One region of the Aeromicrobium sp. P2_G6 genome, then DNA from elsewhere that is predicted to be linked to it. Evidence: riboswitches for the same ligand, from Rfam matches in the RefSeq annotation. Region 1 holds a riboswitch; the other holds the start of a gene.
What was found. Region 1 has a riboswitch for thiamine pyrophosphate ahead of AC1DVU_RS03645 (ECF transporter S component). Riboswitches for the same ligand answer to the same signal wherever they lie in the genome.
Positions count from the first base shown of each region.

Region 2: linked by a shared signal. The riboswitch ahead of thiE (thiamine phosphate synthase) and the one ahead of AC1DVU_RS03645 (ECF transporter S component) in region 1 are both predicted to bind thiamine pyrophosphate.

Region 1 is NZ_JBFUFH010000001.1:741,798-745,523, reverse strand. It holds gene AC1DVU_RS03655 (GOLPH3/VPS74 family protein) at 1-34, opposite strand, end outside; gene AC1DVU_RS03650 (NAD(P)/FAD-dependent oxidoreductase) at 33-1,448, shown strand; TPP riboswitch at 1,773-1,882, shown strand; gene AC1DVU_RS03645 (ECF transporter S component) at 1,872-2,489, shown strand; gene AC1DVU_RS03640 (ABC transporter ATP-binding protein) at 2,490-3,726, shown strand, end outside.
Region 2 is NZ_JBFUFH010000006.1:54,644-58,369, forward strand. It holds gene thiO (glycine oxidase ThiO) at 1-786, opposite strand, end outside; gene thiE (thiamine phosphate synthase) at 783-1,403, opposite strand; TPP riboswitch at 1,401-1,511, opposite strand; gene AC1DVU_RS18090 (acyl-CoA dehydrogenase family protein) at 1,608-2,759, opposite strand; gene AC1DVU_RS18095 (hypothetical protein) at 2,862-3,455, shown strand; gene AC1DVU_RS18100 (pyridoxamine 5'-phosphate oxidase family protein) at 3,466-3,726, shown strand, end outside.

The DNA of each region.
Region 1 (3,726 bases):
TCACGATCAGCAGCAGGTCCTCAGCGGTCGTCATGCCTCCCACGCTATCGATGCGCTGGTGCAAGCATGGTGTGGTGATCAACGGCGGCGTCTCGTTCTGGTGGCAGCAGGTCGGCATCCCCGAGCGGCGACCGGCGCTCGACGGTGACCTCGACTGCGACGTCTGCATCGTCGGCGGGGGACTGACGGGCCTGTGGACGGCGTACTACCTGTCGGCACTCGACCCGGGCCTCTACATCGTGGTGCTGGAGGCCGAGTTCGCGGGCTATGGCGCTTCGGGTCGCAACGGCGGCTGGCTGTCGGCGGAGCTGTCCGGCAGCAAGGAGCGGTATGCCGCGACGCACGGCCGCGAGGGCGTCCAGGCGCTGGTCTCGTCGATGGAGTCGGCGGTCGACGAGGTCATCGACGTGTGTCGGGCGGAGGGCATCGACGCCGACATCGTCAAGCACGGCGTGCTCTACGTCGCCCGGTCCGCCGCGCAGCTCAAGCGGATGCACGAGGGACTCGTCAGCGACAGGGCGTGGGGCATTGGCGAGCACCACCAGCGGGAGCTGACCGCCGCGGAGCTGCGTGAGCGGCTGCGGGTCGAGGGCGCTCTCGGCGCGACATTCAGCCCGCATTGCGCGCGCGTGCAGCCCGCCAAGCTCGTGGCCGGTGTCGCCGCGGCGGTCGAGCGACGAGGCGTACGCATCCTCGAGCAGACCCGCGCCACCAGCATCGAGCCCGGCGTCGTGACGACCGAGCGTGGAGTCGTACGAGCTGGTCGCATCCTGCGTTGCCTCGAGGGCTACACCGCCGGCATTCGCGGACAGCGGCGCACGTGGCTGCCGATGAACTCCGCCATGATCGTGACCGAGCCGCTGTCGGAGTCGGTGTGGCAGTCGATCGGCTGGCGAGGCGCCGAGCTCCTGGGCGACAACGCCAATGCGTACTGCTACGCCCAGCGCACCGCCGACGGCCGCATCGCGCTGGGCGGGCGAGGCATCCCCTACCGCTTCGGCTCCCGCACGGATGTCGACGGGCAGACGCAGGAGTGGACCATCGAGTCGCTCACCGGGATCCTGCACGGCATGTTCCCCGCGACCCGTGAGTCACCCATCGACCACGCGTGGTGCGGTGTGCTCGGGGTGCCGCGTGACTGGTGCGCGAGCGTCACGTTCGACGCCTCGACGGGTCTCGGCTGGGCCGGTGGCTATGTCGGCAGCGGGCTGACCACGACGAACCTCGCCGGCCAGACCCTCGCTGACCTCGTGCTGGGCCGCGACACCGAGCTCGTACGCCTGCCGTGGGTCAACCACGACGTACGCCGGTGGGAGCCCGAGCCGCTGCGCTGGCTGGGCGTACGGGCGATGTACGGGCTCTACCGCGAGGCCGATCGCCGCGAGAACAAAGGCCTCACCCGCCCCAGCCGCCTGGCAAGGATCGGCGACAAGCTGACCGGGAGATAGGCGCCCATCTCGTGAGTCGAAGTGCTCGCGTGAGCATGCGATCTCACGTGACGTGGTCTCGATACGATCCCTCGTTCCTCGGGATCACTCGACCACCGAGTGGTCGCGCACACATTCGACCTCCGAGTTCGCCGAGATGCTCGCGTACGCACTCGCCGGTCGAGTAGCCAGCGAGCTCTGCGAGTCGGCGTATCGAGACCTCGTGAGTCGAAGTGCTTGCGTGAGCACGCGATCTCACGTGACGTGGTCTCGATACACCCGCTCGTTCCTCGCGGGCACTCGACCACCGGGTGCAGAGCCGACCTGAACAGCGGTAGGGTTGAGGTACCAAGACAGGGGAGCGCCACGCAGAGGGCGCTGAGAGTGCGGACCAGCCGCAGACCCTTGAACCTGCACCGGTTAGTACCGGCGAAGGGAGTCACGATGAGTTCTGCAACCACGCCCAAGACGGGGTTCAACGTGCATTACCGCACGATTGACCTCGTCACCATCACCACGCTCGCAGTCGCGTTCGGCGTCATCTTCTGGGGTTGGGACAAGATCTACGATCCGATCTCCAGTGGGGCGACAGTCGCTTACCCGCCATCTGCCGCGCTGTTCGGCGGCATCTGGCTCATGGCGGGTGTTGTCGGCGGGCTGATCGTTCGCAAGCCCGGCGCGGCGTTCGCCACTGAGTTCCTTGCAGCGGTCGTCTCGACGATCATGGTCGGCGGGAACCAGTGGGGCTTCAGCACGTTTGCCTCGGGGTTCTGGCAGGGCCTCGGCGCCGAGGTCATCTTCCTGCTGTTCTTCTACCGTCGATTCGGTCTCGTGGTGGCTGCCCTTGCAGGCGCCGCCGCGGGTGCTTTCGAAGCGGTCTACGAGTGGGGGTCCTACTACTCCGGCTGGGACCTCGGATACAAGCTCGTTCACCTCGGCTTCTTCGCTCTCGCCGGCGCGGTTGTTGCCGGCGGAGGTGGGTTCCTGCTGGTGAAGGCTCTGGCCAAGGCCGGTGTCCTCGACGCGTTCCCAGCGGGGCACGAACAGGTCGCCGAGGTCTAGGTGTCTCTCGGTGGAGCCCGCTTCAGGGGCTTCACGTGGCGCCCTCTCGGCCGACGCAACCCCGTCGTCGCCGGGCTCGATCTCACGATCGAGCCCGGTGAGCGGGTGTTGCTCGTCGGCCCGAGCGGCGCCGGCAAGTCGACGTTGCTGTACGGCCTGGCCGGCGCGCTGGGCACCACGATCGCGGGTGAGCTGAGCGGCACCGCGGATGTCGACGGACGGCTCGGGCTGCTGTTGCAGAACCCCGCTGATGCGATCGTCGCCGAGCGGATGGGCCGTGATGTCGCATTCGGCCCCGAGAATGCCGGCATGTCCCGCGACGAGATCTGGTCCCGCGTCGACGAGGCGTTGGCGTCGGTCGGCCTGACGTACGGCCGCGACCACTTCTGCGCTGCCCTCTCCGGCGGCGAGCAGCAACGGCTGGCGCTGGCCGGCGTGCTGGCGATGCGGCCCGACGTGCTGCTGCTCGACGAGCCGACCTCGATGCTCGACTCTGAAACCTCGGCCAGCGTGCGCGACGCGATCCTGGCGGCCGCCGACGGGCGTACGTTGCTGATCGTCGAGCACCGCATCGCACCGTGGCTCGACCATGTCGATCGCGTAGTCGTGCTCTCCGCCGATGGCACGGTGGTCAGCGACGGCACGGTCCGGGCGTTCCTCGACGGTCCACTGCCGGCCGGCGTCTGGATGCCCGGCATGGCAACGCCCGTGCCGTTGGACATACCGGACGCGCTGGTACGTCCTGAGGGTCGGCCGTTGGCGATCGACGCGACCGACGTGTCGGTCGAGCTCGTCACCCGTACGCTTCGCGGCACCCAGCGCACGCAAGCGCTCACCGGGCTGACCGCCACGCTCAACCCGTCGCATACGACCGCGTTCACCGGGCCCAGCGGGGCCGGCAAGTCGACGGCACTCGCCGTGCTCGGCGGGCTGCTCAAGCCGGGCAGCGGCACGATCAGCCCCGAGCTCCGCCGGTGGCGGTCGCCGCAGCTCGCGGGCGCGATCGGCTGGGTCCCGCAGAACCCCGAGCACGGGTTCCTCACCACGACGGTCGGCGACGAGATCCGCCGCACCGCCCACAAGCTGGGCCGGGCGGTCGACGTCGAGCAGGCGCTCGAGGTGTTCGGGCTGGCCCGCTTCGCCGAGTCCAATCCCTACCGGTTGTCGGGCGGCGAGCAACGTCGTCTGGCACTTGCGGCTGCACTGGCGCACCGCCCCGGCGTCGTCCTGCTCGACG
Region 2 (3,726 bases), on a different contig from region 1:
CTCCTCGGAGGTCGCGCCGATCACGACCTCACCGCCGGCACGCGGCACGACGTACACCGGGCGCCCGTGGATGTTGGCGCGGATCGTCCTGCTGGGTGGGTCATCCGTACGGACAAGGACGATCTCCCCGCGCACGGGGCGGACGACACGACGGGGTCCGGGGAGCAGCTCGTCGAGCCGGTGTCCGGTCGCGACGACGACGACGTCGGAGGCATGGATCGAGCCGCGATCCGTGACGACACCGCGGCACCGACCGTCGACAACGTGCGGCTCTGCGTTGGCGTGGATCAGTCGCTCGCCGATCCCGGCCATCAATGCTGCTGCCACCCGGCGGGGGTTGACGCTGTGGTCCCCCGGCAGGAACACGCCTCCGGCCACGCGGTTGCTCAGAGCTGGCTCTTTCCCGATGAGCTCGTCACGACCGAGCTGCACGGCCTCGACACCGTGTGCCGCCAGCAGGTCCATCGTGCGCAACACGACGTTGAGATCGTCGTGGTCCTTCCCCACGAGGAGCGTTCCGGCATCCCTGTGGTCTACGTCGACTCCCGAGGACGTCGACAGCCGATCGGCATACTCGGCCCACATACCGGCCGAGGCAAGCCCGAGCCGCAGCAGGGCATCCTCACCGTGCCAGGCCTCACCGGCGGGCGACAGCATCCCCGCAGCGGCGTATGTCGCTCCCTGTGCGGGGTCGGCGTCGAAGACCGAGACGACGTGGCCGTGCTCGACCAGCTCGTGCGCGCAGGCCAGGCCGATCACGCCAGCGCCGATGACGGCAACCCTCATCGGACCGGCTGTGCCAGAGCGGCGCTGTGCACTGCCGCGACGACTTCTCGGGCGGCCCGTATGGGGTCCGGAGCCCTCGACACGGCGGCGATCAGCGCGACACCGTGGGCCCCAGCAGCCATGACCTCCGGAACACGATCGACGTTGATTCCCGAGATCGCGATCGCAGGAAGGATCCCGGAGATCGCCGTGAGTGCGGTCAGGCCCAATGGCTCGGGAAGGTCCGTCTTGGTCGTCGACGGGTAGATCGGCCCGACTCCGAGGTAGTCGGCTCCGTCGGCCTGTGCCTGCCGGGCCTGCCGGATGTCGCGGCACGTTCCGCCGACGAGGAATCCATTCGGAGCCAGCCGCCGGGCTTGCGCGACCGGCACGTCGCCGAGACCGAGGTGGACCCCGTCCGCGCCGGCCGCCAGGGCGATGTCCAGCCGGTCGTTGACGATCACCCTCGCCCTTTTCCGGACCGTGCGGACGACCCCCTCGGCGAGCTCGAACAGCTCCCGGTCGGTGAGGTGCTTGGCTCTGACCTGCACCGCGTCGACGCCCGCTGAGACGATCTCGTCGATCAACTCGGGCGGCGTGTGTGGCAGGTCGGTAATGACGTGGACACGTGGCAACACGATTCAGCTCCTCGCTTCCTGCGCCGGCATTATCCGGATCAGGTTCAACGGTCGGAGCGTCTGCAGCTCCATCTCAGCCCGATGCTTCGGGCTCCCGCGGTGGATGTGCCGTCACGCTATCAGAGCCAGAAATCGGCGGCGGTCCTGCGGACATGGCAAAGGCGCCCGACCAACGTTTCCGCTGGTCAGGCGCCTTGGTCGACGTCAGAGCGTGCTCTGCACCCCGGCGAGGAGCTGGCGAGCCATGACGACGCGCTGCACCTGGTTGGTGCCTTCGTAGATCTGGGTGATCTTGGCGTCGCGCATCATCCGCTCGAGCGGGTAGTCGCGGGTGAAGCCGTAGCCGCCGAGGAGCTGGACGGCATCGGTCGTGACCTGCATCGCGGTGTCGGACGCGAACGCCTTGGCAGCGGCGCCGAAGAACGTCAGGTCCTTGTCGCCGCGCTCGGAGCGCCCGGCGGCGGCGTAGGTCAGCTGGCGGGCGGCTTCGATCTTCATGCCCATGTCGGCGAGCATGAACTGCAGGCCTTGGAAGTCGGCGATCTTGTGACCGAACTGCTTGCGCTCCTGGACGTACCCGAGGGCGTAGTCCAGCGCACCCTGGGCGACGCCGACGGCCTGCGCGGCGATCGTGACGCGGGTGTGGTCGAGAGTCTTCATCGCGGTGGCAAATCCCGTGCCCTCCGCACCGATCATCCGTTCGCCGGGGATGCGGACGTTGTCGAGGTAGACCTCGCAGGTCGGTGAGCCCTTGATGCCGAGCTTGCGCTCCGGAGCGCCGAACGACACACCCTCGTCGGACTTCTCGACCACGAACGCCGAGATGCCCTTCGTACGCTTGTCGGGGTCCGTGACTGCCAGGACGGTGTAGAACTCGGACTCGCCGGCGTTGGAGATCCAGCGCTTGACGCCGTTGAGCACCCAGCCGTCGCCATCGCGGACGGCCCGGGTCTTCTGGTTGGCGGCATCGCTGCCGGCCTCGGGCTCGGACAGGCAGTACGAGAAGCCCTCACCCTGAGCCAGGCGCGAGAGGTAGTTCTTCTTGAGCTGCTCGTCACCGGCGATCATCAGCGGGAGCGAGCCGAGCTTGTTGACCGCAGGGATCAGCGAGGCAGAGACATCGACGCGGGCGATCTCCTCGATGACCAGCACCGTCGCGAGCGCGTCGGCCCCGGCTCCGCCGTACTGCTCGGGCACGTGGGGCGCGTGGAAGTCCGCCGCCAGCAGGGCCTCGGCGGCCTCGCGGGGCCAGCGCGCCTGCTCGTCGACATCAGCGGCGAAGGGGGCGATCTTGGCCTCGGCGACGGCGCGAACCGCCTCGCGGATGGCCTGGTGCTCTTCGGACAGGACGAACATGTCGGACACGTGGACTCCCGATAGTAGGACGACCTACTAATCATACCCTCGCTGACGAGCGCTGCCGACCATGCTTTTCGTGGCATCGGACACACTGGCGGCATGACCAGCTCCTTCACTGGGCACATCGCGGGGCTCGGGACGTCGTCGGGCGTACGCATCGTGGTGGGCGCCTGGGACATGAGCCCGTTCGGCGCGTTCGCCGACGTCATGGTCGAGGATGCGTCGGGCCACCGCACGCTGCTCGCTCCCCGCCAGAGCGTCGCCGACTCGGTGGCGTCGGTGTACTCGTTCGACGAGGTCCGCATCGAGCCGGTGTCGGTCGAGCGGGGTGACGAATGGTCGATCCACACCCGGTCGCTACAGCTGCGCTTCACTCCCGGTCAGCGATTGTGGGTCGCGCCGTTCCTCGGTCTCGTGCCGGCGCCCGTGCGGCGTACGGCGACGTGGGCCAGGGTCTGCAACCCGGTCGCCGGTCGGGTCATGCCGGGCGTACGGACGTACGGCTCGGCGGGCAACGGCCGGACCGAGTGGTATGCCGCGAAGGACGTACGCCGTCTGGTCTCCGCACGGGCGACGTGGGAGGGCGAAGAGCTCGGCGAGCTGGGTCCCGTCGAGCCGGCCGTGCACTTCGGTTTCTCCTCGGCTCCGGCCAGCCCGACCCTCACCGCCCTGACGTCATACGTGCGCCGGTAAATTTCTCGGCATGCGGACCGAGATCACGACCGAGGCCGAGCTGCGCGACGTGCTGGGCACCCCGTTGCAGCACGTCCTCGACAAGGACTCTCATGCCTTCCGGCCTGAGCACCGCGCGTGGATCGCGGCGTCCCCGTTCTGCCTCGTCGCGACGTCCGACGCCTCGGGAGCCTGCGACGTCTCGCCCAAGGGCGATCCGGCCGGCTTCGCCCACATCGTCGACGACACCACGCTCGCGATTCCGGAACGGCCCGGCAACAAGCGGGCCGAC